Regions from separate parts of the Levilactobacillus sp. genome, predicted to be linked through region 1. Evidence: predicted binding sites of a transcription regulator. Region 1 holds the regulator's gene; each other region holds the start of a gene.
The links. Region 1 encodes Rex, which represses fermentation and respiration genes when NADH is low (regulators of the CRP and FNR family bind a similar motif). Its sites were predicted from a motif close to TTGTGAANTANTTCACAA; they were not measured.
Positions count from the first base shown of each region.

Region 2: LKH74_RS04375 (NAD(P) transhydrogenase subunit alpha) is a predicted target of Rex. The motif match lies at 3,060-3,077, and genes of this name have one in related genera.
Region 3: LKH74_RS06480 (glycerol dehydrogenase) is a predicted target of Rex. The motif match lies at 866-883, and genes of this name have one in related genera.

Region 1 is NZ_JALCJA010000005.1:87,724-95,560, forward strand. Features, by position in the region: gene LKH74_RS09260 (aldo/keto reductase) at 1-666, shown strand, start outside; gene LKH74_RS09265 (aldo/keto reductase) at 679-1,542, shown strand; gene LKH74_RS09270 (nitroreductase) at 1,616-2,269, shown strand; gene LKH74_RS09275 (SDR family NAD(P)-dependent oxidoreductase) at 2,406-3,122, shown strand; gene LKH74_RS09280 (ABC-F family ATP-binding cassette domain-containing protein) at 3,916-5,865, opposite strand; gene LKH74_RS09285 (redox-sensing transcriptional repressor Rex) at 6,169-6,807, shown strand; gene groES (co-chaperone GroES) at 7,624-7,837, shown strand, end outside.
Region 2 is NZ_JALCJA010000002.1:352,647-360,483, reverse strand. Features, by position in the region: gene LKH74_RS04385 (NAD(P)(+) transhydrogenase (Re/Si-specific) subunit beta) at 128-1,543, opposite strand; gene LKH74_RS04380 (NAD(P) transhydrogenase subunit alpha) at 1,540-1,854, opposite strand; gene LKH74_RS04375 (NAD(P) transhydrogenase subunit alpha) at 1,857-3,044, opposite strand; gene LKH74_RS04370 (hypothetical protein) at 3,258-3,914, opposite strand; gene LKH74_RS04365 (TetR/AcrR family transcriptional regulator) at 4,031-4,645, shown strand; gene LKH74_RS04360 (SDR family NAD(P)-dependent oxidoreductase) at 4,766-5,527, shown strand; gene LKH74_RS04355 (aldo/keto reductase family protein) at 5,611-6,579, opposite strand; gene LKH74_RS04350 (YfcC family protein) at 7,247-7,837, opposite strand, start outside.
Region 3 is NZ_JALCJA010000003.1:360,323-368,159, forward strand. Features, by position in the region: gene LKH74_RS06480 (glycerol dehydrogenase) at 1-808, opposite strand, end outside; guanidine-I (ykkC/yxkD leader) riboswitch at 990-1,083, shown strand; gene LKH74_RS06485 (DMT family transporter) at 1,140-1,463, shown strand; gene LKH74_RS06490 (DMT family transporter) at 1,466-1,780, shown strand; gene LKH74_RS06495 (GNAT family N-acetyltransferase) at 1,769-2,263, opposite strand; gene LKH74_RS06500 (hypothetical protein) at 2,337-2,807, opposite strand; gene LKH74_RS06505 (hypothetical protein) at 2,812-3,243, opposite strand; gene LKH74_RS06510 (DUF2441 domain-containing protein) at 3,427-3,981, opposite strand; gene LKH74_RS06515 (histidine phosphatase family protein) at 4,711-5,541, opposite strand; gene LKH74_RS06520 (hypothetical protein) at 5,768-6,844, opposite strand; gene LKH74_RS06525 (glycoside hydrolase family 65 protein) at 7,040-7,837, opposite strand, start outside.

The DNA of each region.
Region 1 (7,837 bases):
GACCGGTCGGAACTCTTCGTGACATCAAAGCTGTGGCTGACCGACAACTCTTATGAGGGGGCCCAACGAGGTCTCGAACGGTCTTTGACGAATTTGGGATTGGATTACTTAGATTTGTATTTAATCCATCAACCGGTAAGTGATTATTATGGTGCTTGGCGCTACCTGAGTGAAGCCTATCGTGCCGGCAAGGTTCGGGCCATTGGGGTCGACAATTTCACCCAACAAAAATTGGTTGATCTCATTAATTTCACGGACGTTAAGCCGGCCGTGAACATGATTGAAGCCAACGTCTTTAACCAACGTGAGGCGGACCAACAAGCCATGATCGATTATGATGTTCAAATGGAAGCCTGGGCACCGTTCTCTTCGGGGAATCATCAGGTATTTGAGCTGCCAGAATTAAAGGAAATTGCGCAAGCTCACGGTAAATCGACGGCCCAAGTGATTCTTCGCTGGTTGATGCAACGCGACATCGTTGCCATTCCCAAGAGCGTCCACGTTAACCGGCTGAAGGAAAATCTGGCTATCTTTGATTTCGAGTTACGCGACGATGAAATGGCTAAAATCGCGACATTGAATACGGGCAACGGGTTCAACATGCCGGAAGATGCCAAAGGCTTTCAAGCCATGTTAGACATGTCAAAGCAATTTTCAGTAGAATAGGAGCGAATTATTATGGATATGACTTCAACTTATACATTAAACAATGGATACAAGGTCCCAGTAGTCGGCTTCGGTACGATTATTCCGGACGGCCAAGAGACCGTGACGGCAGTTAAACAGGCGATTAAAAATGGGTATCGGCTGATCGATACGGCTGAAATCTACGGCAATGAAGTGAGTGTGGGTCAGGGGATTCGTGAGGCAATGGCCGAAAACAACCTCCAACGGGAAGATATTTTGGTTAGTACGAAAGCCTGGCACAGTCATCGGGGCTATCAACAGACGTTACAAGCATTCAATGCGTCGTTGGACAAGTTAGGGTTGGACTATGTGGATATTTACCTCATTCACTGGCCGGCTAATGCCAAATGGCATGACGATTGGCGCGAACTAAACGCTGATACTTGGCGTGCCTTGGAAGAGCTGTATCGTGCTGGTAAGATCAAAGCCATTGGCGTTTCTAACTTTTTGGCGCATCATCTGAAGGCACTGGTCGAGGATAGTGAGATTAAGCCTATGCTGAATCAAATTGAATATCACCCTGGCTTTGCCCAGACGGCAGCGGCTGAGTATGCCCAGTCCCAAGACATTCAGGTCGAAGCCTGGAGTCCCTTCGGTGGACCAGACAGCAACGTCTTACAAGACGCGACGGTTAACGAGATCGCCCAAAAATATGGCAAGCAACCCTCACAAGTGATTTTGCGGTGGCTGATTCAAAAGAACATTATCCCTTTGACCAAATCGACCAGTGATGCGCATATGCAGGCGAACTTGGATGATTTCGATTTTGCGTTGACGTCGGCGGAGATGCAAGCCATCGACGAAGCCCCGTACAGTGGCGGATTCCAATTCGATCCGGACACGGCCAGATCATAAGGGTTCAGGCCAGCAGAAACCAGAGTCACAGTGGTACAGTAAACCTAAAACTGGATGTTAGGAGATTAGTTGAATGGATGTCTATCAAGCTTTAAATGAACGTCACGCAACACGGTGGTTTACGGATCAACAAATTCCCAAGGCCACGCTGGAGAAGATTATTTCTGCGGCAGAGGAGGTCCCATCTTGGGTAAACTCACAGCCTTACCGGGTCCACGTGGTCACGGGTGAGACGCTGCAAAGTATTCGCCAGGAGCACCAACACCTGGGGGATGTCGGCGAACAGGGTCATGCCGATCTCCCCGTAATGGCGCGGTCGGCTTGGTCCGCGCAAGCGCAGGCCAATATGCAGGCGTGGTCCGACGGGATTGCCCAGTCAGTTGGCCCCGATTGGCAGAAGATTATGGGGGATGCTGCGGGTAAACTCTACAATGCCCAGGCTATCGTTTACCTGACATTACCTGAAGGCTACTCAGAGTGGTCCCTATACGACTTGGGGGCATTTGGTCTGGCACTGATGTTAGCGGCTAAGGATGCCGGGATCGATTCCATGCCCGCCTATCAATTTGTCAGTTTTCCAGAGGAAGTTCGGCACAATATTCAGCTGGAAAATGACGAGAAGCTCATCATGGGGATTGGATTCGGGTATCGTGATGCGCAGGCAGCGGTTAACCGGATTACGTCTACGCGATTACCAATTGATCAGATGACGACATTTCATGACTAACTGTCTGAACGCATTAGCATTTTCACCCCATGAACAATCGGTTCCAGTTAAATAAACCAGTATATCAAGACCGGTCGGCAGTGACTTATTTGCCGCCGGTCTTTTGCTGTATACTGACCAAAAAGGAGTGAGCAGTATGGGTAGACTAGAAAATAAAGTTGCAGTCGTCACGGGTGGTTCCTCTGGCATTGGCCTGGCCGCGATTCAAAAAATGGTGGCTGAAGGGGCCGTTGCCATTTCGGCCGACGTCAGTGCACCAAACGATGCTAGCGTGGCCTTCATTGAAACCGACGTGACCGATGAACAGTCGCTGCAAGGCATGGTGGACCAAGTGGTCAGTCAATACGGGCATTTGGACATTTTAGTTGCCAATGCCGGCGTAACCGAAAAGAAGGCCGGCGTCGCGGATATCGACGTGGCCAATTGGAACAAAGTCATCGCCATTGATTTGACCGGGGTCATGCTGACCAACAAGGTTGCCGTCGCCCAGATGGTCAAGCAGGGTAGTGGAAGCGTCATCAACATGAGCTCGATTCTGGGCGTGGTCGGTGCGGCCAAGTCCCAAGCCTATTCCGCAGCCAAGGCCGGCGTGGCCAACTATACCAAATCCCAAGCCGTGACCTACGCGGCCCAGGGCATTCGCTTTAACGCGATTGCTCCCGGCTATGTTGCAACGCCGCTTTTGAAAACGCTTCCGCCAGAAGTGACCGGGCCGATGGTCAGCAAGATGCCGATTGGCCGGTTAGCCCAGCCAGAAGAAATCGCCAACGTCATCGCGTTTGTGGCCAGCGACGAGGCCTCCTTTGTCACCGGAGCCACGATCAACGTTGACGGCGGGTACACGGCACTTTAAGCTAGTTTAAATCCTGAGCTGAAGGGTGAAAGTAGGATTAGTTGTTGAGCGTTCCACAGCAGGAGCTGGCCGCCTACCGTTCGCCAAATATGGGTTGGAACGCTGGGGCGGACGGGTCGAGCCAAAGAACGGTCTCGACGCCTCGCTTTGAGCCGAAGAACACGTCTCAAAGTGGCTTCATGGCCGAAACGTGCGCCAACAGGCAACTGGTTCCGCTTAACACTGCTAGGCAAATAATTCAGGACCAGGATTAACTGCCTAGCACCGTTAATGCTCGCCAGTTAATCGCCTGTCGTCGCACTCTTGTTAAGCGGCTGAACCCATATTTGGCGCACTCTCGGCTACGGGAGTGCGTGCCAATAACAGCCGTCTTAACCCCAGATAGTAGCTGTATTGACAACTCGTCTTTCATTAACACAGTGTTACTGACAATCGCTACTTTGCCGGAGGCAGCCAGGGTGGAGCCAGCTGTGTCGGCGGTGTTACCTGGCGTTGTTTGCCAGGTTACAGCGCGGGACGACTTGAGAGACTGGCGGGTTTTGCCAGGCTTTCAAGCGAGCCGGAAGACCGCCCCTCAGGCTGGAGGCGTTCCCCATAGCAGGTGGAACCCTGGCTGACGCAGGTGCCTGGTTTCACCAATTTTAGGTGTCAGAACACCGTCATTACGGCAATCAGCGCGTTAAGTTTACTTTCAACCGTCAGTTTTAAACACAAAATCCCCCTGAGTCGGCAATCTAGCCGTTAACTCAGGGGGATTTAATTTTGGTTTCGTGATGCTTAACTGCACGCTTGTTTAATCAAAGTCTTCCAGTGCCAGACTCTTTTCGGTCCATTCCTCTTCAGTCGTGTCCAACTCGGTGGTGACGGCCGTCAGTTGTTCTTGGAGGTCGGCCAGTTTGTCGGCGTCGTTGAAGTTCTCGGGGGAACTCATGGCGGTCTCGACTGTGGTCTTCTGCGTTTCCAGCTCGCCCAGCTTGGTTTCTAGGGCGTCGACCTGGCGACTCAGCTTCCGCTTGGCCTTGGCCTGTTCCTTTTGTTGCTGATAGTCGACCTGCGTTTGCTTGGGCGTATCCACGGTCGGGTGGGCGGCCTCGGCTTCGGCGGCTTCCTTAGCCGCGTAGGCGTCCTGTTCGGCTTTCTTTTCGACATAATAATCGTAATTGCCGAGGTAGCGGGTCGTTCCGGTCGGGGCCAGCTCAACGACTTGGGTGGCCACTTGGTTGATGAAGTATCGGTCATGGGAAACGAACAGGATCGTGCCGTCAAATTCATTCAACGCGTTTTCCAGAACCTCACGACTATCGATGTCCAAGTGGTTCGTGGGTTCGTCTAGCATTAAGAAATTGTCATGGCGCAAGGCCAGCTTGGTTAACAGTAATCGGGCCCGTTCGCCCCCACTGAGGCTATGGACGGTCTTGTCCACGTCGGCTCCGGTAAACAGGAAGCTACCGAGAATCGAGCGAATATCGCCCTCAGGCGTCGTGGGGTGGTCGTCCCACAATTCGTGAAGCACGGTCTTTTTCTCGTGCAGTGTGGCTTGGTCCTGGTCGTAGTACCCCGTGTCGACGCCGGTCCCAAAGATGATTTGGCCCTGAATGGCGGGGATCCGGCCGAGAATCGTTTTCAACAGGGTGGACTTCCCAATCCCGTTGGGGCCAACAATGGCCACGGCCTGGTGTTTCTTGATGTCCAAATTGACGGGTGCGCAGAGGACCTGGTCGTCATACCCGACCGCGCCGTTGACCACGTCGAGCACGACGTTACCGCTTTGCCGGTGAGGCTTAAAGGTGAAGCGGGCGACCTTTTCATCGCCTTCAGGTTTGGCGATGCGGTCCATCTTTTCTAGCTGCTTCCGTCGGGCCTGGGCCCGTTTGGTGGTTGAAGCCCGGACGATGTTTTTGTTCACGAAGTCTTCCAGCTTGCTGATCTCGGTCTGTTGCTTGTCGTATTCCTTCCATTCCCGCTTGAGCCGTTCGGCCTTGGCATCGATGTAGTGCGAATAGTTGCCGGGGTAGTGATCCAATCCGCCGTGAGCCATGTCGTAAACGTCATTGACTACGTGGTCCAGGAAGTAGCGGTCATGGGAAACGACTAGAATGGCGCCAGAATAGCCCTGTAAATAGCCTTCCAACCAGGTGAGCGTTTCGACGTCCAAGTGGTTGGTTGGTTCATCGAGAATCAACAGGTCGGGCTTTTCCAGCAACAGTTTGGCCAAGGCCAGTTGGGTGCGTTGCCCACCGGAAAGTTCGTTGATGGGCTTGTCGTAGTATTCTTCGCCAAATTCAAAACCGTGGAGCACGCCACGAATTTCGGCCTGGTAGCCGTAGCCGTTGTGGTCGCTAAAGTCTTGTTGGAGCTGATCGTAGGTCGCACTGATCTGTTGGAACTGTTCGGTATCCGCAATCACGGCGGGATCACTCATCTGCTGTTCCAGTTCGTGGATGCGTTTTTCGGTGGCGCGGACCTCAGCGAAGACGTCGAGCATTTCGTTCCAGACGGTCTTGGACGAGGCCAGTCCGGCGTTTTGGGCTTGGTAGCCCATGGTCAGCCCCCGTTTGGTCGTAATCTGACCGACGTCCGGGGTGGTTTCGCCGGCAATCATTTTCAGTAGGGTGGACTTCCCAGCACCGTTGCGGCCAACTAGCGCCACGCGGCCATGCTCGGGGACGTCCATGGTTACATTTTCAAATAAGACGGTCGCCCCGAAACGCCGGGTAACCTGTTGGACTTGCAAAAGAATCACGGTATGACCTCCTTGATGGGGTATTCATTATTTTTAGGGTAATTGAGATATCTTGAAAATCTTTGGTTTACGCGGCAGTTTGGGTGCCTTTCAGTCAAAACCTCAGTAGGTCTATTTTAGCATATTCTGCAATTAGACCGAAATTCCTAAAGAATTGTGAAAAAGTATTGCAATTTCTTTCACAAGGCGGGCGGTTATGCTATAATTTGTAAGAAAGTAAATTTCACAATCAGATTGTCATTTAGAGAAATGGTTATTGCCAGACTGGCAGTGACCAGCAAGATTGATTAGGAGGTCTCGTTTTTGACAGAACAAAAGATTCCCCGCGCCACAGCTAAGCGGCTCCCCATTTACTACCGCTACTTGAATATCCTGTTGGACGCGGACAAGACGCGTGTTTCCTCGACTGAATTATCTGAGGCGGTCAAAGTTGACTCTGCCACCATTCGCCGAGACTTTTCGTACTTCGGTGCCCTGGGTAAGCGGGGGTACGGCTACGATGTTGAAAGTTTAATTAAATTCTTCAAGAAGATTCTGAACCAAGATCGGCTGACCAACGTGGCCTTAATCGGGGTCGGAAATTTGGGTCATGCCCTGTTGAACTTTAACTTCCACCAGGATGGCAACGTCCGGATCAGCGCCGCTTTTGACGTGAACGCCGACATTGCCAACACGATTCAAAGCGGTGTGCCAATTTATCCGATGACGGAATTGCGGACACAGCTGGAAGAACAACAGATTCAGGTCGCTATCTTAACGGTGCCGTCCGACGTCGCCCAATCCGTCACGGATGATGCCGTCGCCGGTGGGGTGAAGGGAATTTTGAACTTCACGCCATTGCGGGTCACGGTACCCAAGGACGTCCGGGTCCAAAACGTGGACTTGACCAACGAATTACAAACGTTGATTTACTTCTTGGAACACTACAACAGCAAAGAATAGAACGGGGTCGTAATCTTTTGGGGGATTACGACTTTTTGTTTACGCTTTGTGAAAACGCCACCAGAAAAGTCAGTTCGAGGACCGCTAAATGTCCTTCACAAATCAGACTTGTGAAAGTTCAGCTATAAACAACGGGCTAAACGGATTGGTGAGCAAGGAATCACTGGCCGCTTGCCGTTTAAAAAGAGTGTGACGACAGTTGCCTGTTGGCGCACTCTCGGCTACGGTAGTGCGTGCTAGTAACAGTTGCTTTAATCCCAGGTAGTAGCTACATTGACAACTAGTCTTTCATTAACACAGTGTTACTGATAACCGTCAACCTTGCCGGAGGCAGCCAGGGCGGAGCCGGCTGTGTCGGCGGTGTTACCTGGCGTTATTTGCCAGGTTACAGCGCGGGACGACTTGAGAGACTGGTGGTCTTGCCAGGCTTTCAAGCGAACCGGAAGACCGCTCCTCAGGCTGAAGGTGTTCCCCATAGCAGGCGGAACCCTGGCTGACGCAGGCGCCTGGTTTGACCAATTTTAGATATCGGAACACCGTCATTACGACAATCAGCACGTTAATTTCAGTTTCAACCTTCAGCCAGGTGATTACCAACCCGTCAGCCAGTCCAGCCGGATATTAGAAAAATCATAGAATGAAGGATTTCGCTTAGAGCCGCAAGGGCTAGGCGAACCGGGCCGTTAGCACTCTTCAAATTGTTTGCCAAATTCCTTGATTTTTAGAACGAAAAACCATATATTAGATATTGTGATTAGCACTTATGTTAGTCAAGTGCTAACAGTGCTAAAAAGTAAGTTTATTGGAGGGATTCAAGTGTTAAAACCATTAGGAGACCGCGTCATTTTAGATCAACCACAAGAAGAAGAAACGACGGTTGGCGGCATTGTTTTAGCAAGTAATGCGCAGGAAAAGCCTTCAACGGCTAACGTTGTTGCTGTAAGTGATGGCCGTGTGTTAGACAATGGCGATAAGGTAGCCCCAGCTGTTAAGGTTGGCGACAAGGTATTGTTCGACAAGTACGCCGGTA
Region 2 (7,837 bases), on a different contig from region 1:
GGTTACAAAAACGCGCCCCAACAGCGTTCGTCGACCAGGACGAATTTTGTTAGGACGCGTTTTTCACTGAAATCCTTAGATTTGACTATCGGCGCTACCAGCTAACCGCCAGTTGGCCCACTCTTGATTACGCCAAATACTGCTTCGTCGCAGCCACAATCTCTTGCAGCCCCTTCTTGGCATCGGAGAAGAACATCTGTGTGTTGTCCATGGCGAACAGTGGGTTTTGCACGCCGGCATACCCGGTACTCATCGACCGCTTGATGACCACGACCGACTTAGATTTGTCGACGTCCAAGATTGGCATTCCGGAAATGGCGTTGCCACTTTCGCGGGCCAGTGGGTTCGTGACGTCGTTGGCCCCAATGACCAAGGACACGTCGGTGCTCTCAAACAGTGGGTTGGCGTCATCCAACTGCTTCATTTGGTCATACGGCACGTTGACATCGGCCAGCAGCACGTTCATGTGTCCAGGCATCCGCCCAGCAACCGGGTGAATCGCGTAATTGACCACGATGCCTTGGTCCGTCAAGACCTTGGCCAATTCGGCAACCTCGTGTTGGGCTTGCGCGGCGGCTAACCCGTAGCCTGGCACGATCATGACGCTGTGGGCGTAGGCCAGTTGTAGGCCAATGTCGTCGGCGGAAGTCTCCTTCACGTCGACAGGCACATCGGCCGCAGCAGCGCCACCGTCGCTATCGCCCGTCCCAAAGCCTCCGGCCAAGATGTTGGCCACGGAACGGTTCATGGCATCGGCCATTTGTAAGGTCAAAATGGTTCCGGCGGCCCCGACTAAGGCCCCGGCAATGATCAGGACCTGGTTGTTAATGACAAAACCAGCAAAGGCCACAGCCAACCCGGTGAAGGCGTTTAACAGCGACACGACCACGGGCATGTCCGCCCCACCGATTGGTAAGGTCATCAGCAGGCCAAAGACCAGACTCATCGCTAACGCCAGCGTGACGTACCAAACGTTGGTCGGCAAGCCGATCACCAGGTAGGCCGAGACCAGAATAGCCAGGACCACGACGATGTTTAGCAGCCGAGCGCCCGGAAAACTGATTGGCTTCCCGGAAACGTGACCGGACAGCTTGCCCGTCGCAATCAGTGACCCGGAGAACGTGATGCCCCCGATGATGACGTCCAGCAAGACTGGTAGCGAAAAGGCCACGCTCAGATTAGCGCCGTCGCCCTTCAACAGATAGTCGAAGATCCCAATCGTGGCAGCCGCGCCACCACCCACGGCGTTGAAGAGGCTGACCAACTGGGGCACGTCGGTCATCGGCACCTTGCGTGCTTTGACGACCCCGTAAAGGATTCCCAGCGCTAGGCCCAGCAACAAGACGATCCAGCCGATGGCATCAATCTTGCCCTCGACCACGATCGTCACAATAATTGTAATAACGGCGAGAAACATCCCCACGGCGGAGAGGCCATTCCCCCGCCGGGCCGTCTTAGGCGAACGCATCAAGTGGACCCCTAAGACGTAGCAGACCGCCGAAACTAAATAAATTAACGCTGAAACTGTTTGTAGCGCACTCATTTCTGCTCAGCCTCCCCCTTCTTCGCGGCCGGTTTCCGGTCAAACATGCCCAACATCCGGTCGGTCACGGTGTAACCACCAGCCACGTTGACTGCGGCAAAGAAGGCCCCGAGAAAGGCCAGCACGTAAAATAGCGCACTGTTGGCTTCCGCGGCAATGACAAAGGCCCCGACCACGACCACGCCGTGAATCGCGTTGGCCCCAGACATCATGGGCGTTTGCAGGGTCGCGGGAATCTTACTCATGACTTCGAATCCCACTAATAGACTGAGAACAAAAATGGCTAAATTCGTAAATAATTCCTGACTCATGCCTAATCAACTCCTTTGGTTTCGGTTGATTCTGCTGGCTTAGCCGCTGGGCGCGCCGGCAATTTCAGCGCGTCGCGAACCCGACTGCTGATAATTTCACCATTGGTCGTGGCCAACAGCTCACCAATCACCTCATCGTCCACGTCCAAGACCAATTTACCGTCCTGAACGATGGCACTTAAGACCGCCTGAACGTTCTTAGCAAACATATCCGAGGCGGAGGCGGGCAACTGGCTGGCCATATCCCCGGCGCCGATGATCTGGGCCTGCTGGGCCGTCGTCACCGTCTTGTCCGGTTGGGACCCGGCCACGTTGCCACCGAGGGCACTGGCTGCCAAGTCAATGAACAAGGTACCGGCCTTGGCCGCATCCACGGACTTCTGGGTGACCAGCAGCGGTGGCCGCCGTCCGGGAACCTGCGCCGTCGTGATGATGACGTCGTTTTGCGCAATGAAGGCGGCTAACTCAGCCTGTTGTTGCGCCGTTTCTTCTGGCGTCAAGGCGCGCGCGTACCCGCCTTCACCAGTGGCGGAAACGGAGGTCGTCAAAAACGTGGCTCCCAGCGATTCCACTTCACCACGAGAGGCCGGTCGAATGTCATAGCCCGACACCATCGCGCCCAGCCGCTTGGCCGTCCCGATGGCTTGTAGGCCAGCTACCCCGGTCCCCAAGACCAATACCTTGGTAGGTTTGGCGGTCCCGGCAGCCGTGATCATCATGGGTAAATACCGTGAAAACCGGTCGGCCGCCAGCAACGCGGCCTTGTACCCGGCCACACTGGCTTGCGAGCTCAAGACATCCATGGTCTGGGCCCGCGACACGGTCCGGGGCAGTAGTTCAAAGGCCAACGCATTGACTTTCTTGGCTGCGAGCTCCTGCACATAGTCCAGATCCGTCAGTGGTTGTAACAACCCTAACAAGGTCTGGCCGGCCTTCAGCTGATCGACGACGTCCTTGCCGGGTTGCCCAATCGTGGCCAACACATCCGCGCCTTGAATCGCGGCTTGGCGGTCACAAATCTTGGCCCCCGCGGCCTCAAAGACGGCGTCCGGATAGAAGGACCGGTCGCCAGCCCCCGTTTCGATCAGGACTTGAAACTCACCTTTTACCAATTTACGCACGACTTCTGGCGAGAGGGCGACCCGGTTTTCTCCCGGCGCTTCTCGTAAAGCAGCAATCGTTAATGACATGCCACCCATCTCCTTTTGAGAATTACTTCACAATTCCATCATATGTCGCGCGCCAAGCTAAAACAAGCCTAACCTGCATAATTGTTCAGTTAATAAGGATACCGTCCAATGGGGTAATTTGTTGATTTATCAACCTTCTGAACGATTCAGTGGCACAAAAAAAGAGTCCCTCGTTATTTTAACGAAGGGCCCTCACTTGACGACCAACTGGCCTTAGCTCAGCCAGCCGTCCATTTCAAATTTTTTCGCTTGGATAATCTCAGCCGCTAAACTGACCAGGTCTTGAACCGTCCCCCAGTCGGTGTGCTGGACGGCGGCTGCCTGCAGTTGCGCCACTTCATCGGCCGAATACAGCCAGGCCAGCGCGCCTTGTTGGGCGAGAATCAGATACAGATTCACCGCTGCGGTGGTTGGCCGGGCGCTCAGCAGCTGCTGTTTCAGCGCCGTGATGACAGTCTGGCGACTCGCAGCCGTGGGTTCATAGATGACGTGGGGCTTCAGGTTGTTTTGGAAAATCACCCGCTCGGTGGTCTGCTCCGCCAGCGTCTCGGCGCCAATGCCGTCGTAAAGCGCATTGACGATGTCCCAACTGGTGACCAATTTCAACGCCGTCTTCAGCTGCGAATCTTGGGCCAAATCACTCGTCAGCCGAATCTTAAAGGCGTTCAAGTACTGCGGCAGCTGGTCAAACCGCGTCGCATCGGCAATCGTCATCTGCCCAGCATTTGCGGCCAAGATGCCCTGGTCCACCAAGTCCAAGACAGCGGCCAAGACCAAGTAGGCCTGTGTCGTGAACCGGGTCCGCAGCATGGGCCGCTTGTCGATGCGTTCAGTCAGTAATAAATAATTTTTGGCGGTCGTTAATGCCAAAGTGGTCCCTCCTTTTCCCCGTTTACGCGGGGGCTTACGAATAATAAGGATACCACACTGTACCGCTATCCATGCTATAATCAGGCTAATTTAGACGAATTTCACTGGAGAAAATTATGCTGACTAAAAAACAATTAACGCAACAGAAAATTATAACGGCCGCCATGACCGTGCTGGAGCAAGCTCCTAACCAAAAACTCACGGTAGTGGCCGTCACGGCACAAGCCGGTATTTCTCGCAGAACCTTTTACCGTTACTATACCAGCATCGATGCGCTAATCGCTGCCTTGGAACATCAACTCTGGAATGATACTTTGCAGTTATTCGTGCCACTTTTTTCTGCCAGCAAATGGGCCGACACCGCATTTGTGGCGCATCTTTTTCGTTATCTGGATGCCCATCATGCCCTATTAAAGTTTCTGAGCACTAGTAGTCATTTTAACTTCACCACGGCCATTATCACCAATTCGCGCGGCATTACCGAACAACGATTAAGGGAACTCGCTCCAGCCAGCACCATTGACCCCCGTCGCGCAACTGATTTGGTACTACATTGCCTGGGCTATGGTGCTCAAGCCTTAATCACTGACTGGATTCGTCACGACTTTCAGGAACCAGCCAGTGAGATGGCCTATCTCTATTATCAACTGATTGTAGCCCCCTTCTTTACACTCAACAATCAGACTATTCACAAAAAAATTCTGCAAAACGGCAATGGCACACTTAATTAATTAGTGTGCCATTTACGCATCTATTTTAGGTGGCACCTTTGATTAAAATTTACGCCAACGCCTATTTTTTTATAGAATGTAAGCGTAATCACAAATGATAACTTAGAAAGGGTGTTTCTTATGAGTGGACGTTTACAGGGTAAAGTTGCAATTATTACGGGGGCTGCCCGCGGTCAAGGTGCTACCGAAGCCCAGTTATTTGCCAAAGAAGGGGCTAAAGTTGTTGCCACAGACGTACTCGAAGATGACTTAACTGCTACTGTTAAAGCGATTCAGGACGAGGGACATGAGGCGCTCGCTATCACCCAAGATGTTTCTAGTGAAGATTCCTGGCAAGCTGTGGTCGATCAGACGCTGGCAGCATTTGGCAAGATTGATATTTTAATCAATAATGCCGGCATTACTGGCGCCCAGTTACCACCCGAAGAACTCTCCGTTTCTGAGTGGGATAAAGTTATGAATATCAATGCCTTAGGCAACATGCTGGGAATTAAACACGTCATTCCCGCGATGAAGAAACAAGGCGCCGGTTCCATCGTGAACATTTCTTCACTTGCTGGTATTCATGGGATTGGTGGTTTCAGCGCTTACGCCGCGTCTAAGGGCGCCACTCGTTTGCTGACAATGGGTGCAGCCAAAGACTTTGGTCCTGATCACATTCGAGTCAACTCCATTCATCCGGGATTCATTGAAACACCAATGATTAAGGACTTCACGGATAATCCTGAAATCAAAAAGCAAGTCGTCGACAACATTCCGTTACACTACTTAGGCCAACCAGAAGACGTCGCTTATGCTGCTCTATTCTTGGCCTCCGATGAAGGTCGCTTCGTTACCGGTGCCCAACTAGTCATTGATGGCGGCCAATCAATTAAAGAATAGCATTCTAACCAATAGTAGAAAAAATAGAGTTCTTCACGAACAATTACGTGGAGAACTCTATTTTCATTGAATCAGATTACGTATTAGCCGATTTGCCGCGAGAACTTCTTAAACCCAAATAACTGATTGATTCGTTGGTCATACTCAGCCGGAATCTCTAAGTCCAGTGCCTTCAAGTTGTTTTGCAACTGCGCCGGCTTGCTGGCACCGGTAATCAAGCTGGAGATTCGGGAATCACGCAAGCCCCAGGCCAAGGCAAACGTGGCCAGGTCGGTGTCTAATTCCTTGGCCATCTTGATTAGCGCCTCCACCTTGTCCAGGTTGTCATCGGTCAGTAACGCCTTGATCTGGCCTTGGTACGTGGCCCGTGAGCCAGCCGGAATCGGTTGACCCTTGCGGTATTTACCCGTCAACAAACCTTGAGACAGCGGCGAAAATGGCACGACACCCAAGCCTAATTTTTCGCAAACGTCCAGCAGTTCGTGTTCGATGTAGCGGTCGAACATGTTGTATTGCGGCTGAACCACCGTCATTGGGTGTAGGCCCCGTTCCTGAATAATTAGTTGCGCCTCAAGAATCTGAATTGGCCGCCATTCGCTGACGCCGTAATACAAAATCTTCCCCTGGTCGACCAAGCCGCTCAGGGTACTCAAGGTCTCTGCCAGCGGCGTTTCCGGGTCAAAGCGGTGACAAAAGTACAGGTCCAAATAGTCCGTCTGTAGGTTCGTCAGCGATTGGTTCACGGATTCCGTGATGTGCTTGCGCGACAGGCCACGGTCGTTGACGCCATCGCCGGTCGGGAAGAAGACCTTGCTGGAGACGACCAGTTCCTTGCGCGGAAATTGCTTGAGCGTCTTGCCTAAGAACCGTTCAGCCGCGCCACCACTGTAGGCGTCCGCGCAGTCAAAGAAGTTGATGCCCTTTTCATAGGCCAACTTAATGCTCTGCGCCGCCAGGTCCTGCTTGGCACCGTCGCTAACGTCCGTCATCCAACTGCCCAACGCCAATTCACTGACGCGCAACCCTGATTTACCTAAATGCCGATACTTCATGTCTAACTCCTCCTTGAAATTATGTAACCGCTTTATTTTTGTCGATATCTTTAGTTTATCAGTTTTTATTGGTGGTGGCGCGTAATTTATTCAATAAATTTCCTGCTGCCTGTGTCTAAGCTTACACCCACATCAAAAAGGCCGACCCGCAAGTCGACCTTTCCCGTTGATTCAAATCGTTCTGCTGTGATAGTTGGCAGTAATATTTAACTAAAGGTTGAAAATAGAATTAACGCGGTGATGCCGGAATGGCGGTGTTCGGACACCTAAACGCGGTGAAGCCAAGTTTCCGGCAAGTTGCCATCTATTAGGAACACTGTGTTGGTCGAAAGCTAGCTAATAAATTCGCTGCTACCAAGGGGTAAGCTAATTGTTATTGGCAAGCACTACCTTAGCCGAGAGTTCGCCAAATATGGGTTCAGCCGTGGGAGTTGTCTTAGCGGCGCGATTCAGGCCGCTTAGACAACTGGCGTCTTTGAGACGTGGGCTTCGGCTCAAAGCGAGGTGCCGAGACCGTCCTTTGGCTCGGCCCGTCCGCCCCAGCGTTCCAACCCATATTTGGCGAACGGTAGGCGACCAGTTTCTGCTATGACGCGGTCAGCGACTAATCCTAACGCCATGAGTCGTACAGTGACACTAATTCTAGCTAATTTCTGTCCTTCAACCTTTAACTGAACATGACTTCCATCACCAGGATGGCGCCACCGAAGACCAACACGAACGCGACGACTGGCCAAACGAATTTGAACCAGTGCGAGTATTTCATGTCTAACATCTGCAGGGTGGCCATGACCAAGCCGGTTGGGGCCAAGAAGAGCATCGCGTATTGCCCGAATTGGTAGGCCGTTACCACGGCGAACCGCGGAATGTCGACCGTATCGGCCAATGGCGCGAAGATTGGCATCGCCAGCACAGCCAAGCCAGAGGAGGATGGCACGATGAAGCCCAAGACGAAGAAGATCAGCATCATAACGATGATGAAGACCGAACCACTCACGTGTGCCACCAGTGATGACGAGTATTGCAGGATGGTATCCGAGATCATCCCTTCGTTCATGACCAGGTTGATGCCCCGCGCGAGCCCGATGATCAGAGAAACCCCGACCAGACTGGCCGCACCGTTCGTAAAGGCATCCACGACGCCCTTTTCACCGATACCATATTTCCCGGTAGCGGTCATGAACATAATGATAATCGCGAAGAGCAGGAATGACGAGGCCATGGTTGGGAACCACCAGCCCTGTGACATAACGCCCCA
Region 3 (7,837 bases), on a different contig from region 1:
GTTCGTGGATTGGGCCGTCTAACGCGGTCAACCCATCATGAATGGCGTGGGCCGCGGACAAGCCGCCACTTTCAAAGCCGACCCCACTCATCAAGGTGTTGGCTTCAACGATCTTGTTCAAGGCATCGGTCACGGCGTGTTGCTTGACGGAAGCCAGGGCCAACCGACCGTACTTGAACAGCGTATCTTCACATTTTTGGGCAATCGCGTTACCAACCAAGGTCTGCTTGGCCCCCAACATGTTGTCGCTGTTCCCCTTGGCAACGGCTTGGGCTTCAACGTTCGTCGCTAAGGCGTCCGCAATTCCGGAAGCCAATAAGCGCGCTGGGGCCCCAGCAACCAAGCGAGTATCGATCAGGACCAGGTCAGGGTTCTTGTCATAGAACCGGTAAGCCTTGAACGATCCGTCTTCGTGATAAATAACAGACAACCGCGAGCAAGGCGCATCGGTCGAAGCCAGTGATGGCAAGATGGCCACTGGCACCTTCAAGTTGTCGGCGATGGCCTTGGCGGAATCCAAGGTCTTCCCGCCGCCTAACCCGATCACAACGTCGGGGCCAAAGTCGCTACCGATGCCCGTGATCCGGTCGATCTCTTCCGGTGAGGCCTCTCCGCGAAAGATGACCTTGTGGACATCAAATTTGTTTTCGGTTAAGTAGTCTTTAAATTGGTCACCGACAATTTTGTAAACGGCAGTATCCGCCATTAAAATGGGTTTGCGGCCTAATTTTTCTAAGTATTGAACACTATCAAACAAAACACCTTTACCTTGAACATATGAAGCGGGACTCCCAAACATCTGTGTCATTAAAAATCGCTCCTAACTGTTTTTGTGATAGTTGTGATTGGTTGAATACTGGTTTGTGTGTGATGTTATTCACAACACCTTCTATTATAAAGATGAAACCGGTTAACATCAAACATTTTCCAACACCCCTTGCCCCAATTTTCCGGATGTGCTAAACTAGCGCTACCGTATCAAACTGAATACTTTTGTTCTCTAGGGTTCCGCCAATTGGGTCTGGTCCGAGAGAGAACCTGTGGCTTAAGCCGCAGACACGGAAGGGAAAAAGCCTGGGAGATTTTGTCAATGACTGACAAAATTTCTCGGGCTTTTTCTGTATAAGGAGGATCTTTTTATGTGGCAACATTGGGTGACCGTCGTTCTCGGCGCGGTCTTTGAAGTCAGCTGGGTCGTGGGGTTTAAACACGCCACGACACCATGGGAATGGTTAATCACTGGCATCGCTGTTTATTTAAGTTTTTATTTTCTGATTCGGGCCAGCCGGCACATCCCCGCCGGTACGGCCTACGCTGTCTTCGTTGGGTTGGGAACCTTGGGCACCACCAGCGTGGGGATGCTGGCCTTTGGTGAACCCGTCAGCCTGGCTAAGCTTGCCTTGATTGGGCTCTTACTCATCGGCATCGGTGGGCTACAATTTACCACGAAAGGAGGCCACTAATCATGGCTTGGCTATTCCTAATTTTTGCCGGGCTGAGCGAAATGCTCGGCGTGACCTTCATGAACTGGGCCCTGCATGCGAAGAAGTTGTGGCTGTGGCTCGCGATGATTGTCGCCTTTACCCTCAGCTTTGGCGGTCTGGAACTGGCGCTTAAGACGCTGCCCATGGGGACCGCCTATGCCGTCTGGACTGGGATTGGGGCCGCCGGTGGCGTGATCACCGGGATGTTATTTTTCCACGAGTCCAAGGACTGGCGCAAGCTGGTGTGGGTCACCGTCATTTTAGGGGCGACGATTGGCCTCAAGCTAATCGGTTAATGGTAAGACCAGGTTGTACCAGGTCTCGCCCGCATGCGTCGACGCCGAGACACCCTCGTTAACGTAGCCATTGCGCTCGTAAAACGGGACCAGGCGCTGCAGGCAGGTCAGGGTCACGGCTTGGCGGTGTTGGTGGCGCGCAACTTGTGCTAACGCCGTGAGCAATTGGCTCCCCAATCCCGATTGACGGTAGTCCGGACTAACTGCCAAGCTCAGCACCGTCTGGTAGGAATCCGTGGCATTGTTGGGCGTTGATTTCTCGAATAGGGCGTCGGTCAAATAGCGCTGGTCAAAAGCGGGACCGACGATGTATCCCCGCACCATATCGCCTTCCTTGGCGACCAAAAAGGTATCCGCAATCAGCCGAATCCGTTCGGCCATGCTGGCTTCACTAGCCGCTTCGGCGGGCGTGAAGCCAGCTTTTTCGATGGTCATGATTTGGGCTAGGTCTTGCGGTTGCGCGGAATTAATGGTGATGGTCATGGGTAGTTCCTCCTAAAGATTGTCTGGCATCAGTATAGCATGTGCCAGACAGCGGAGAAGCAACCACCTCAAGTTACTGGTTAGCGAACCGCTTAGCCGTCGCCTTACTATGATAGGCATACCCATCGGTTTGAATGTTACGGCCATGAGCCATTTGTAGAGCGGCGTAGTTTTTTCCATTCAGCCGTCGATGTTGCTTACCATAATAACTGCCATACCCCATGGTCTGGTTCCAGTCAGAAGTCCACAGCCACTTTTTGCCGACCGTCGCAATGATCCAGTGTTGGTGGCGGGTCGAATTGGGATTTCCTGTGGCGGACACTGACCGCGAGTGAAGCCGATAGGTCCAACCATCAGACCGCATCGTTTTGGCCGTGATTTTTATCCGATGGTACCGACCGCTATCGTAGGTATACCAAGTCCCCCGAAACCGCTTGGGAAAAGACCGCAGCGTCCGTTTCCCCTGAGCCATGGCAGGTTGGGTCATGGTGAGACCGCCGCCCAGGCTCACTAGCAATAACAACATGCCAATCGATCGTTTCATGCGCCTATCCTTTCACGTGAGTCGTCAGCTTAAACCGGTCGGGCATCGCAAAGTTATTGTGACGATTCTGCACGAAGTAAAGGCTGTGGCCTTTCTTCTTCAGGCCAAATGTCACCTTGCCACCCAGCACAAAGCCGATGTGCTGGAGTGTGCCCTTGAACTGATAATGCCCATGCACGTGTTGATACTTGAGGTGCTTCACTAATTGTAACGGATTGTTCGAGATGTTCAGGCTAAACGTCTTGGCTTTGACCTCAATCACCGGCGCAAATCCCGCCGCCGAGTGCTTGCCAATGGGCGTGGTCGATTGATACATGCCCCGTAAGTGCTTCGGTGTGCCGTGATGCCAGGTAGCCGCCTGCGCCCCGGTCGGAACCCCCACGCCACCTAACATCGCCATCAATAAGCTTAACCACATGATCCGTTTCATTTGCAATCTTGCCAGCTCCTCTCAAAATCCTATTCCAACAACCTTCGATGGTTACTATCTTAAGTGATTGGTCGCCCATTAGCAAGCACTTTCACTCCATAAATTTTATAATAATCCGGCTATTAGTGAGATTAGTATTGAATATAAAAGGCCGGTATCATCCGACCCATAAATTTCTTAATCATTCAGTTAAAATGTCCGCACAATCCGCGTCACAACGCACCGGCCACCCAACAAGACCTCACTGAGCTGTGCTTGCGGCGCCGGCGTATCCCAATACCGCTGGGCTTGGGCGAGCTGGTCGCGCACCGCGGCCCCATCCGTGGCGGGCAACAGACCGGCATCCCCGGCAAACGTGGGCCCGGTCGTGGTGATCTGGACCATTTGCAAGACTTGCCGGCCATTCTTTTCAAACAAGTCACGCCAGGCCAGCGCGTGATCATAGGTCCGGGCGGCAAACAGGCAGGCCAGTCGCGACGGGTAGTCGGGGTGGTCGCGCAACCGGACCAGTTCCAACACCGTTTCCCGCAGTGCGTGGACTTGACGGTCTCGGTCGCGACGCAACTGCGTGGTCTGTGCCGGCGTCAGCGTTAGCCGCGGCGTTTTTAACAACTGGTCCCAGGGCAATTGCTCGCCGTGGCCCCAAAAGACCTTGGCCTGGACGTTGGCCTGACCCTGTGAAAAATCAAAAACCTGCCGCTCATGGACGGCCTGGCGCGTGATCAAATGGTAGAAGACTGGCATACCCCTCACCTCACTGACAGAATTAATTGAAGGTTGAAAGACGAGAATCAGTTGAAACTACTGTTATCATGCGGTTCGTGACGTCAAAGATAGTCGTTTACAGCCACATAATGTGAACTGGCCGCCTACCGTTCGCCAAATATGGGTTGGAGCGCTGGGGCGGACGGGCCGAGCCAAAGGGCGGTCTCGACACCTCGCTTTGAGCCGAAGTTCACGTCTCAAAGACGCCAGTTGTCTAAGCGGCACGAACCGCGCCGCTTAGACAACTCCCACGGCTGAACCCATATTTGGCGAACTCTCGGCTACGGTAGTGCTTGCCAGTAACAATTGTCTTAACCCCAGATAGCAGCTGCATTGACGACAGGTCTTTCATTAACACAGTGTTGCTGATAGCCGTCAACTTGCCGGAGGCAGCCAGGGTGGAGCCAGCTGTGTCGGCGGTGTTGGCTGAGGTTTTTTCTCAGCCTACAGCGCGGGACGACTTGAGAGACTGGCGGTTTTTGCCAGGCTTTCAAGCGAACCGGAAGACCGCCCCTCAGGCTGGAGGTGTTCCCCAGAGCAGGCCCCACCCTAGCCTGACGCAGGCCCCTGGTTTCGACAATTTTGAGTGTCAGAATACCGCCGTTACGCCAATCAGCGCATTAATTTCTCTTTCAACCTTCAAGAATTAATCTCATTATACACAAAAACGCGGGCCAGCTGTCTGGTCACGCGCTTTTATGAAGCTATTTATTTGGCGAGCTTAGCACCCTTGTTAGCGTAGTACATGGAGCCAATGTTACCAGAAACGCTGAGCTTACCGTTCTTGTAAACCAGCTTAGTCACGGAAACGTTCTTCAGCGGCGTGCCTTTGTACTTCTTGGTGACCGTTGAGAGGTATTCGTTGATGGACATCCCGGAACTAACGACCAGCACGTTACCGCCGCCGCGCTTCTTGGTTGCCTTGGCAATGGTCTTCATTTCCTTAGCCATCCGCTTTTCAACTTGCTTGGAACTTTCAGCCCGGTCAGCCTTGACCAATTTCGTCTTTTGGCTGTTCTTCTTGTCCAGCTTGTAGTAAGCGTCTTGCAGCTTGGTCCAGTAGTTCTTGCCTTGCTTGGCCATCATTTCGTCACCGTTCTTGAAGCCGTAAACACCGGCGATCAAGGCGTTGTCTGCCGCAATGCTGTCCCCTTCAAAGCTACCGTAGCCGCCTTCACGCAGGTACTTGGAAACGTTGACCTTGACCTTCTTGTTGCCAGAGTACTTCAGGGCGTGCTTGGCCGTGACTTGTTGGCGCGTCAGGTTCCCCGCGTAAGCCGCCACAAACTTCTTGCCCTTTAACCCGCGGCCGAGGTCATTGGCGACCTTGGTCCCGTTCTTGGTCAGTGGGAAGTCACTCCAGCCTTGGACCCGGCCCATCACGTTCCCAGTCGTTTCCCCATGGCGGGTCAAGTAAATGGTCACGGGCTTGGTCGTGGTCTTCTTCTTGGCTTGGGCAGTGGTGGTGCCACCGATCATGGCAACGGCCCCCGCTGTAACTGCTAAGACGCCCAGAACTTGCTTACCGAACTTCATCATGAATCTCCTCCGTATATGTATAAAATTATAAGGCCTATCACTAAAATTGCCGGCTTAGTCAGCCAGGTTAAACGTTTTAGCAAGCGCTTACAAGTATAAATTTAGCATAAAGTCTACCGGAGCACAACGCCTATTTGTCAAAATTTCTGCCCGCCGTGGCGCTTCCAACTCGCCAAAAAACGTGTGTAACCAACTGGGCGTTGGCGACACACGTGATTAACTGCACTTAAAATTTTAATTCATACTCAAATTTCAATTTTTTATAATAGTCTTGTTCAATCAAGTCCGTCGGGCGAACCTCACCCGGCTTCATGTCGAAGTAGGCCACGCCCGCCTGTTTGAGCATGGTGTAGACGAACTGCGAACAAAACATGATGTTGGGCTTGGCGGAATGCTTGGACACCAGCCCGACCATGTTGTAGGCGCTGCCCTCACGGTTGATTTCGGCAATCTTCTCGGCAATGGCTTGCTTTTGGGCCACCGTCACCGGCAAACTGTAGACCAGCAGGGACGCCCCCGCCTTTTGGTGGAAGAACTCCAGCGTCTCGGCGTTCATGCCGGGGGGATAGACGTTATCGCCGCCGTTATAGCTGATGATCGTCTTCAAGTCCCGGTCAAACGCCAACGACACGTGATTGAACTGCTTGCGCGTGAACACCGAGATCATCTCGCTGGCCGCACTCCCAGTATTCGAGACGGCCAAGTAGATGCGCGCGTCCGTCATCGTGGCCTGAACCGCCGCAAAGTAAGCCGGGGTCAGGGTGCCGTGATTGATGTAATGAACGGCGCTGTGTCGCGGCAGATTCTCAATGATCGTCTTCACGTGGTCGACGGAGACCTTTTCCTTGGCCTCGGCGGCGCTGTTGAGGAGGTCGCTGAGTTTGTCGGCACTCTGGCGCAGCTCATCAAAGCTGACCGTCGCGGCCTCTTCGACCGTGGGAAGGTAAAACGCGGTCTGGTTGTTGGTCGTCACGAACCGTTCGACCCATAATGGCAAGACGACCAGCATCACGCCGACCAATTTAGCCACCAAATAAGCCGGGAAGAGTCCCCGCAACGGAAAGACCCCGACCGAAACGAAGACGATCTGAATCACCATCAGGAGCCCGTACACCACGGTCAAGCCAATCTTGGCCGGGTGAGGAAAGTTGGCCAGCCAGGTCCGCAGCACCATCACCGCCGCGATGTAAAGGTAAACGATAATCAGGAGGGGTGGGTTGGCGAATAAATATAAGCAACCTAATAAAATCCAGCCCATCCCCCGAATCTTAATGGACTGGAAGTAATTGATAACCTCGTTCATGAAATGGTAGTCCCCTATCTCAAACGGGACGTTCAACACTAGCCGTCTGATTTTTCATGCAAATAGTATAGCATATCTGGCCTGGATTACCAGCTCACCTCGTGCTAATTGACTAGGAGACCAAAGCAGCCACCCCCACGACCAACCTCGCGAGAGCAGCTGCTTTTTCAATTCTATTCTGCTTGATGCCGGCCACTAACTGACCTTTTCCAGGGAAACCAGATGACCGTTGACGCTGACGCCGTACGTCGGAATGGGCCCGCTGATAACCGTCACGTTGGTCGTGGTGGCCGTCAGTTCGATCTCCAAGACGCTTGCGGCGATCTTCATTCGGTAGGTCAACCGTGTCAGTTCCTTCGGCAAGTGATTGGTGAAGTGGACCACCTCGTCTTGGACGTAGAAGCCCGAAAAGCCGGCCACCAGCGCCAACCAGCTACCGCCGAGATTGGCCAAATGCAGACCGTCGGCGGTGTTCTTTTGGAGGTTGACCAGATCCATTTGCGCCGTATCCATGAAGTAGTGGTAGGCCTTTTCCGTGTCGCCCATCCGCGCCGCTAGAATGCTGAAGATGGAGCGTGACAAGGATGAATCGTGAGTCGTAACGCCTTCATAGTAGTGGTACTCGCGTTTTAATTGCGACAGCGACAGGTCCTCTGGGAACAGATAGTCCGCTAACAACGTGTCGGCCTGCTTGGCAATCTGGTAACGGTAAATGGTCAACGGGTGGTAGTGCAGCAGTAACGGGAAGTTCTCCGGTGCCGACTGATCGACCGGCCACCGCGGCTTGCTCAAGAAGCTGTCATCCTGTTCGTTGATCCGCAATTCTTGACTGTAAGGCAGGTAAACGTGTTGGGCCAGATTGTCAAAGACGTCCAAGTCCGCGGAGCCGATGCCAAATTTTTCGAGGCCGTGCGGGTCATCCTTGAGGATCTCACGGGCCAGGTAGGTGACCAAGTTAAAGTTATGCTTGGCCAACCGATTGGTGTAGTAATT